DNA from 2 places in the Pseudoalteromonas xiamenensis genome. Region 2 is predicted to be linked to the other one. Evidence: predicted binding sites of a transcription regulator. Region 2 holds the regulator's gene; the other holds the start of a gene.

Region 1 (4,968 bases), 190 kb from region 2:
ACCGCCGCTGGCTTGCCACAATGGTAACCTGTATAAAGCATTTGTCTGCATTCATTCGTATCACTAGGTGCCATAATCACCATATTTGGAATGCAGCGCATGAAACTCAAGTCGTAAGCACCTTGGTGCGTTTCACCATCTGCTCCGACGATTCCGGCGCGGTCAATTGCAAACAATACAGGTAGATTTTGTAAAGCAACATCATGGATCAGTTGATCGTAAGCGCGTTGTAAGAAACTCGAGTAAATTGCAACAACAGGCTTTAAACCTTCACAGGCAAAACCAGCACCCAATGTAACGGCATGTTGTTCAGCAATCGCAACATCAAAATATTGTGACGGATGCTCTTTTGAGAAACGAACCATTCCTGAACCTTCACGCATTGCTGGTGTGATAGCCATTAAACGTTTGTCTTCAGTGGCCATGTCACAAAGCCAATCACCGAAAACTTTTGAAAAGGTTGGAGCGCCAGGCTTTGATTTAGGCAAGCTTTCTAATGCAGGGTCAAACTTAGGAACGCCGTGGTAACCGATAGGATCAGCTTCTGCTGGTTTATAGCCTTTGCCTTTTTGCGTTTTAATATGCAGTAACTGAGGACCTTTTAAATTACGCATGTTACGCAATGTATCAACCAGCATATTAATATCGTGACCGTCTATTGGTCCAATGTAATTAAAGCCTAGTTCTTCAAAAAAAGTACCAGGGATAACCATACCCTTGAGGTGTTCTTCCATACGGCTTGCCAACTCTTTAACAGGCGGCATGCTAGAAAGGAGCTTTTTACTGCCTTCGCGAATGTTGGTGTAAAAACTACCGGATAGAATACGGGCAAAATGGTTGTTAAGTGCACCGACGTTTTCAGAGATGGACATTTCATTGTCGTTTAGAATGATGAGCATGTCTGATTTAACGTCACCAGCATGGTTCATTGCTTCAAATGCCATTCCTGCGGTCATTGCACCATCACCGATCACCGCGACCACTTTTCTGCCTTTGTCTTCTTTTTTCGCAGCGATAGACATCGCAAGTGCGGCAGAAATAGAGGTGCTTGAGTGGCCAACACTAAACGTGTCGTATGGGCTTTCTTCACGATAAGGAAATGGGTGTAATCCATCTTTTTGGCGAATTGAGTGCATCTGCTCGCGGCGACCGGTCAAGATTTTGTGTGGATATGCTTGATGACCTACATCCCAAACCAAGCGGTCTTCAGGAGTGTTATACACGTAATGAAGGGCAACAGTCAGTTCTACCGTGCCGAGTCCAGATGCTAAATGACCACTGCTTTGCGAAACTGAGTTAAGAAGGTAATCCCTCAACTCGTTACTGAACGCCTGTAATTTATCTTGTGGCAACGAACGTAGTTGATGTGGTTCATCCACTAAAGTTAATAATGGGTACTTGCTACTATCAAGTTTCATGGTATCGATATGTGTCCTTCGCTAAACGCACAGAGTGGTTTGTCCACTCGTAGTTTGCTTTATTTACGTAATATTGTCATCAATTCGTCAACAGTCCAATCAGTGATCACGCTCAATGATAAAGCGAGCGAGTTGTTTCAACGTTTCACTGTTTCTGGACATCTCATCAAGCGCATTAAGGCTCTCGTTAACTAATTGGTTGGCAAACTGTTTTGCTCCATCGAGACCCAAATGTGCAGGGTAAGTTGACTTATTTAATTCTTGATCTGAACCCTGAGGTTTACCGAGTGTAAAGGTATCGCCAATGATGTCCAAAATGTCGTCTTGCACCTGAAAGGCTAGGCCAACTTTTTGACCGAAATCTCGTAAATGTTTGAGATCTTGCTCAGGGACATCTCGCCCACATAAAGCACCGAGTTCAATCGACGCTTGAAGCAATGCACCTGTTTTAAGTGAATGAATAGACTCCAGTTGAGCGAGCGATATAGGCGTATTTGTTGCAGCAATATCCATTGCTTGACCGCCGGCCATACCAAGCATCCCGGTTGCTTTTGTCAGTACCTTGAACATTGCTAGAATATTCTCAGCAGGTACATCAAACGGATGATTACTGATTAATTCAAATGCGAGTGTCTGCAGTGCGTCGCCAGCTAAAATGGCCGTAGCTTCATCAAAGGCGATATGACACGTAGGTCTTCCGCGACGAAGTGCATCGTCATCCATTGCCGGTAAATCGTCGTGAATCAAGGAATAAGTATGAATACATTCAATCGCGGCGGCGAGTACATCAAGGTCATTAAAATTCGCATTGTACATTTCTCCTGTCGTATAAACCAAAAAAGGTCGTAAACGTTTACCGCCTATGGTCAGACTGTAATGCATTGCATCAGATAAACGTTTATCTGTGGCTAAAGATTGACTGAAGTAATGTTCAATGAATGCTTCGACGCGGTCTCGCGCCGAAGTGATGTTTTGTTCTAAGGTCACTATTTATTCTGCTTCTTGAAAAGGCGTGACATCGGCATTAGGGTCGTTACTCATTAAGATAGCAACCTTTTGCTCCGCTTGTTTTAGTTTACTGGCTGATGCGTTTGCAAGACCAATTCCTCGTTCAAATTGTTTTAAGGCGTGATCTAAAGACATGTCGCCTTGTTCCATTTCAGTTACAATCGTCGCGAGTTCATCCATCGCTTGTTCAAAACTGAGATTTTCTGGTTTTTTTACAGCCATAACGGGTTCTTACTTTCAGCGCGAAACAAAAGCATAATTTTAGGGAGAATCGCCTCTTAGGTCAAAATAAGTTGCATGAAATCCCCGTAAAATAAATAAAGATGTTTGAGTATGAAATGGCTTTGTTTATTGAAGAGCTCGCAATTTAGGGGCTTTTTAATATAATTGATTTAAGTAATTCAGTTAGTTGCCGATAGAATCTTAAAATCTAGCAATTACACCCATAAGTAATTAGAACTGCTAATAATAATTTCATGGTTTTCTCGGAGGGGATGTGGATTTAGCAACCGTAATAGGCCTTGTTGGTGCCATAGGCTTAATCGTCATGGCAATGTTTATGAGTAGTGATGGTGCTATGGGCATGTTCGCCGACGGCCCCTCAACGGTTATCGTATTTGGTGGCTCGATATTCATCGTACTTTCTAACTTTACCATGGCACAATTTTTCGGTATCGGTAAGGTTGCAGGTAAGGCGTTCATGTTTAAAATTGAATCGCCAGAAGAATTAATAGAAAAAGCGGTTGAACTTGCTGACTCTGCACGTAAGGGCGGGTTTTTGGCATTGGAAGAAGCTGAAATTCCAAATAAGTTTATGCGTAAAGGTGTGGACATGTTGGTAGATGGACATGATGCAGACGTTGTTCGCGCCACCTTACAAAAAGACATTGCCTTGACGGCAGAACGACATGAAGCAGGGGCGATGTTGTTCAAATCACTTGGTGATATCGCACCTGCGATGGGCATGATAGGTACGCTAATCGGTCTCGTTGCGATGCTGTCTAACATGGATGACCCTAAAGCTATCGGACCTGCTATGGCGGTAGCGCTATTAACAACACTTTATGGTGCCTTCCTTGCGAACGTTGTTGCTATTCCAATTCAAACAAAATTAGCACTTCGTAAAGGGGAAGAGGAAATGAATCAGCGTTTGATTCTTGATGCTGTTTTGGGGATTCAAGACGGACAAAATCCAAAAGTAATCGAAGGTATTTTGAAAAACTATTTACCTGAATCTAAGCGAATGACAGAAGCGGAAGGGTAAGCTTATGTCTGACGAGAAACCCTGTAAATGTCCGCCACCTGGGTTGCCCGCATGGATGGGGACTTTTGCTGACCTAATGTCCTTATTAATGTGTTTCTTCGTTTTGTTATTGGCATTCTCCGAAATGGACGTACTGAAGTTCAAGCAAATAGCTGGTTCTATGAAATTTGCGTTTGGTGTCCAAAACAAAATTGAAGTAAAAGACATTCCAAAAGGTACATCCGTTATTGCGATGGAATTTACGCCAGGTAAACCAGATCCCACACCGATTGAAACGATTCAACAGCAGACGGTTGAAATGACACAACAGATGCTAGAGTTCCAAGCGGGTGAAGAAACGTCTGCTGGTGGTCGTCAAGAGCAACGTGGTAATAAGCGTGGTGGTGAATCACAAAGTACGGCGCAACAAAATGCTTCGACACAAGCAGTATCTGCCGCAGAGCAGGAACAGATCAACGAGTTGGTTAAAAAAATAGCTCAACAGCTTGAAGAACAAATAATGGATGGAGCAATTGAGCTCGAATCGCTTGGCCAACAGATCATTATTCGTATTCAAGAAAACGGTTCGTTCCCATCGGGAAGTGCTTTCTTACAACCTAAGTTTAAGCCTATCATTCAGGAAATAGCTGACTTGCTTAAAGATGTGCCAGGTGAAGTCACTGTGTCTGGTCATACAGATGATTATCAAGTCACAAACGAGCTCTACACCAATAATTGGGATTTGTCGGCCAAACGAGCTGTAGCGGTTGCGAGTGAAATGCAAAAGGTGTCTGGTTTTGATAAAAATCGTATGGTGGTTGTTGGCCATGCTGATACAAGACCTTTGGTGCCGAACGTGACAGACGTAGACAGAAAGCGGAACCGCCGAGTTGAGATTTCAATATTACAAGGTAAGCCAACGGAATCAGATCCAATTAAAGTTGGGCAAGAACCCTAGGCGAATACTTGATTTGCCTCCGGCATTGAACTAGCTTAGATAGTAGTATTCTGGAGAGGGAGGTGACTCATGTTATTGAATAAGTATTCTTACATGCCAGGCAATGGAAACGGAGACGACAACGATCCTGATCCTCCGAAATAAACGATGGAAGTAAAGGTTCAATCAAATGCCTGAGTGGTACATTCAAATACTCAAAATGACAAACAACAGTTGGTTGCTTTTTCTTGCCCCAGCTGTTGTTTTTTACGTTCTAAGAAAAGATCGCCCAGCATTTCTATTTGCTCTCATCACTGCGACTTTTTTTGTAATTGGTGCAGTGTTGCATGATTCAATAAAAG
Region 2 (4,968 bases):
GAATAACCACGGCGTCAAAGTCATAGCAGTAACAGGCGGTAAAGGTGGAGTTGGGAAAACGAACGTTTCTCTTAACACTGCAATCGCAATGGGACAACAGGGGCATCGGGTACTTGTACTTGATGCTGACTTAGGTCTTGCTAATTGTGACGTAATGCTTGGCTTACGCGTTGAGAAAAACCTTTCGCATGTACTTTCCGGTGAATGTGAACTTGATGAAATCTTAGTTGAAGGACCTGCAGGTATTAAAATTGTGCCTGCAACGTCAGGCTCGCAGAACATGGTTGAGCTAACCCCTGCAGAACATGCTGGCTTAATTCGTGCGTTCAGTGAGCTTAACACAGAATTTGATGTGCTGATTGTTGATACGGCAGCGGGCATCTCTGACATGGTGTTAAGTTTTTCCAGAGCAGCGCAAGACGTTATGGTTGTCGTATGTGACGAGCCAACGTCTATTACCGACGCCTACGCTTTGATAAAAGTACTTAGCCGTGAACACGGTGTATATAAATTTAAAATTGTTGCCAACATGGTGCGAAGTCTCCGTGAAGGCCAAGAATTATTTGCTAAACTTTCTAAAGTGACCGATAGATTCTTGGATGTAGCGCTTGAGTTGGTGGCGACAATTCCTTTCGATGAAAACATGCGAAAGTCATCTCGTCGTCAAAAGACGATTGTTGAATTATTCCCTAATTCTCCAGCCGCCGTAGCGTTTAGAGGCCTTGCTTCAAAAGCTGCTAAATGGCCAATTCCACATCAGCCATCAGGCCACTTAGAATTTTTCATTGAACAACTCGTAAACGGATAGGTATGGCATTGGTAAATAAGACCATGGGATATCAGACCACAGACTACCTCGGACAACTCGTGGAGCGACATGCTCCGCTGGTTAAAAAAGTGGCGTGTCATCTCTTGGCAAGGTTACCAGCAAGCGTACAACTAGACGACCTGATCCAATCCGGTATGATTGGTCTAATTGAAGCGAGCAAAAATTTTGACGCGACAAAAGGGGCGAGTTTCGAAACCTTTGCTGGTATTCGGATCCGTGGTGCTATGTTGGACGAAATTCGCCGTGGTGATTGGGCTCCACGCTCTGTTCATCGCAATAATAGGATGGTTGCAGAGGCGATTTCCGAGCTTGAAGGAATACTTGGTCGAGAGCCAAAAGATACTGAAATAGCTGAAAAACTTGATATTACGTTAGATGAGTACCATCATATTTTACAGGACGTAAATTCGAGCAGAATTTTGGGGATTGAAGATCTCGGGGTGGACGAAGATGTAATAACTACCGCAGATCAAGATTTGTCACTGGACAAACCGTTTAATGTTGTTAAAAATGAGCGCTTTAACCAATCTCTCATTGATGCAATTCAATCCTTACCGGAAAGAGATGCCTTAGTTTTGTCGTTGTATTACAACGACGAAATGAATTTAAAAGAAATCGGGCAGATACTAGATGTAAGTGAATCTCGTGTTAGCCAAATTCATGGTCAGGCAATGATTCGGCTTAAAGCTAAAATCAATGACTGGATCAACTAAAGATACAAATAAAATGGGTTCAAACCTCACTGGAGGATGTTTTGGATAAGAACATGAAAATTCTCGTGGTTGACGATTTCTCGACGATGCGTCGAATCATCAAAAACCTGCTCAGAGATTTAGGTTTTACAAATGTTCAGGAAGCCGATGACGGTAGTACAGCTTTGCCAATGTTGCAAAACCAAGAGTTTGACTTTGTAGTCACGGATTGGAACATGCCAGGCATGCAAGGCATTGATTTGCTCCGTGCAATTCGTGCAGATGACAAGCTTAAGCATATTCCAGTTTTAATGGTTACTGCAGAAGCTAAGAAAGAACAGATAGTAGCGGCAGCGCAGGCTGGTGTGAATGGTTATATTGTTAAGCCGTTTACCGCGGGCACACTAAAAACGAAACTCGAAAAAGTGTTTGAACGTTTAGGCTAAAATAACCAGAAGGAGAGGCTTATGTCGGCTAATGCTGCGCCTCAAATCAGTCTTGAACAAGCTAAGCAGCTTGTTGCATACCTAGAGCAAGGTGAACAAGAAAAAGCGGACCAGCTCATTTTGGAAGCTGCAAGTAAAGAGCAGTCAGAGCTCTTTGCTGAGGTAGGCAAATTAACTCGCCAACTTCACGAGTCGCTAAAAAACTTTGAACTAGACACGAGATTGACGGACCTCACGACAGAAGCACTTCCTGATGCTAAGCAACGCCTAAATTATGTAATGGAAATGACTGAAAACGCGGCTAACAAAACCATGGACGCCGTGGAAGCAAGTCTTCCTCTCGCACAACAGTTATCTGAAGATATTTCCCATATTAAACCGACATGGGATAGGTTGATGAATCGCGACATTCAGCTTGGCGAGTTCAAGTCGTTATGTCATGACATCGACCGATTTATGCAGACCTCTCCGAACCGTACCGAAGAGTTGCAATCTTTGATGACTAACGTTTTGATGGCGCAAGATTATCAAGACCTTACTGGCCAGGTTATTCGCAGAGTAATAGAACTGGTTAGGGAAGTTGAAGACAGCCTAATTCATCTACTAACTGTATTCGGAACCGCAGACGAAAGCTCAATAAAACAAAAACGAGCTGAGCCGAAAGTTGTCGTCAGCGATCCAAATGAATTGTCGGGGCCGGAAGGACCTATTATTGACCCAGACGCTAGAGATGATGTGGTTTCAGGCCAAGATGAGGTCGATGATTTGCTATCCAGTTTGGGCTTCTAATAGGAGAGTATGTGCATGAGCTTTGAAGTCGATGAAGATATATTACAAGACTTTCTTGTTGAAGCCGGCGAAATACTAGAGCAGCTTTCCGAGCAGTTAGTTGAGCTCGAAAATAACCCCGAAGACAGAGAGCTTTTGAACGCTATTTTCCGTGGATTCCACACGGTAAAGGGTGGCGCAGGCTTTTTGAGCATGACAGAACTTGTTGATGCGTGTCACGGTGCTGAAAACGTGTTTGACGTATTGCGTCAAGGGCAACGTAGGGTGTCGCCAGAATTAATGGACGTCATTTTACAAGCATTGGATACCATCAATGAAATGTTTGGTCGTATTCAAAATCGCGAGCAACCTGATCCAGCGGATCCAGGACTACTCGAAACTCTCCACGATTTAAGCCGACCTGAATCCGAAGACCAGCCCAAAGCTCACACCTCTGTTGCTGAAACTCTGGAACAGCCCGAACCTGTTGCAGAGCATGTTGAAGCTGCACCTTCAACGGCCGGTGGGGAAGATCCATTTGAATTCGATGATATCTTTTTTGAAGCATCAAACAGTGCTAAACCTGCTGCTGAAGCGGATAACGGCATTGATGAAATCACGGAAGATGAGTTCGAGGCATTACTTGATGAATTGCACGGTGCTGGAAAAGCGCCAGCCGTAGGTGGCGATTCAACGCCCGTGAACGCGAGCCGAGATGACGGTGATATTACGGATGACGAATTCGACCAACTTTTAGACGAATTACATGGTGTCGGACAATTTGGCAGTAATGCTGCTATAGAGTCAGCGCCAGCTCCATCGGCGCCTAAAGCAGCAGCTCCAACGCCATCAGCAAAACCGACGTCGTCTGGTGATGAAGATATTAATGATGACGAGTTTGAAGCTCTGCTTGACGAGCTACACGGTAAAGGTAATGCACCTAAAGCGGTTGAAGAGGTGCCTGAAAAACCGAAAGCGGCAACGCCTCCTCCAGCCAAACCTGCTCCTGCACCAGCTCCGAAAGCTGCCGCTCCAGTAGCGAAGCCACAACCTAAAGCTGAACCAGTTGAAGAGAGAGCCACGCCGGCATCTGCAGCTAAAAAAGCTCCGCCAGCGGCACAAGCTGAGACAACTGTTCGTGTTGATACAAAACGCTTAGACCAAATTATGAATATGGTTGGCGAATTGGTGTTAGTGCGTAATCGCTTGGTAAGCTTAGCGACCAATGCGAGTAGCGAAGCAATGGGTAAAGCAATCTCTAACCTAGATGTCGTGACAGCCGACCTTCAAGGGGCTGTAATGAAAACTCGAATGCAGCCAATTAAAAAAGTGTTTGGTCGCTTCCCTCGAGTTGTACGCGACCTTGCTCGTAGTTTGAGAAAAGACATCAATCTAGTGCTGGAAGGTGAAGAGACCGATTTAGATAAAAACCTGGTTGAAGCACTCGCCGATCCGCTCGTCCACTTAGTCAGAAACTCAGTAGACCACGGTATTGAAATGCCAGACGTGCGTGAAGCCGCCGGAAAACCAAGACAAGGGACCGTAACGCTTTCAGCATCGCAAGAAGGTGACCATATACTTCTAACCATCCGTGATGATGGTGCAGGTATGGATCCTGAAAAGCTTAAAAAGATTGCGGTGACAAAAGGCGTAATTGATTCAGACCAAGCTAGTCGTTTATCTGATACTGAGGCCTATAACCTCATATTTGCCCCCGGTTTCTCCACAAAAGAGCAAATCTCTGATATTTCAGGTCGTGGTGTGGGTATGGACGTTGTTAAAACGAAAATTACTCAACTGAATGGCTCGGTAAATATTCAATCAGAACTTGGTGTAGGTACTGTACTTGAAATCAAGGTACCGCTCACACTTGCTATTCTACCGACCTTAATGGTCATTGTTGGTGAGCAAACCTTTGCATTACCGCTTGCAGGTGTTAACGAAATTTTCCACCTCGATTTGACAAAAACGAATGTCGTGGACGGTCAATTGACGATAATCGTAAGACAAAAAGCGATCCCTCTTTTCTATCTTGAACACTGGTTGAAAAAAGGCGCTGATCGTTCTCGTCGTAAAGCGGAAGGTCATGTTGTCATCGTGCAGATAGGAACCAAGCAGGTTGGTTTCGTTGTGGATTCGCTTATTGGACAAGAAGAAGTGGTTATTAAGCCTTTAGATGCACTTCTCCAAGGTACTCCTGGTATGGCCGGTGCAACCATCACTTCTGACGGTG

What was found. The regulator FliA, encoded in region 2, starts transcription of late flagellar genes. The targets are predictions, from matches to a motif close to CTAAAGNTNNNNNNNNNNNNGCCGATA.
Region 1: the regulator FliA is predicted to act here: its motif matches at 2,818-2,844, upstream of pomA (flagellar motor protein PomA).

The regions. Positions count from the first base shown of each region.
Region 1 covers NZ_CP099917.1:2,947,774-2,952,741, forward strand. The annotation lists gene dxs (1-deoxy-D-xylulose-5-phosphate synthase) at 1-1,418, opposite strand, end outside; gene ispA ((2E,6E)-farnesyl diphosphate synthase) at 1,518-2,405, opposite strand; gene NI389_RS13660 (exodeoxyribonuclease VII small subunit) at 2,409-2,648, opposite strand; gene pomA (flagellar motor protein PomA) at 2,923-3,690, shown strand; gene NI389_RS13670 (flagellar motor protein MotB) at 3,695-4,627, shown strand; gene NI389_RS13675 (hypothetical protein) at 4,797-4,968, shown strand, end outside.
Region 2 covers NZ_CP099917.1:3,142,298-3,147,265, forward strand. The annotation lists gene NI389_RS14555 (MinD/ParA family ATP-binding protein) at 1-808, shown strand, start outside; gene NI389_RS14560 (RNA polymerase sigma factor FliA) at 832-1,542, shown strand; gene cheY (chemotaxis response regulator CheY) at 1,584-1,967, shown strand; gene NI389_RS14570 (protein phosphatase CheZ) at 1,989-2,756, shown strand; gene NI389_RS14575 (chemotaxis protein CheA) at 2,772-4,968, shown strand, end outside.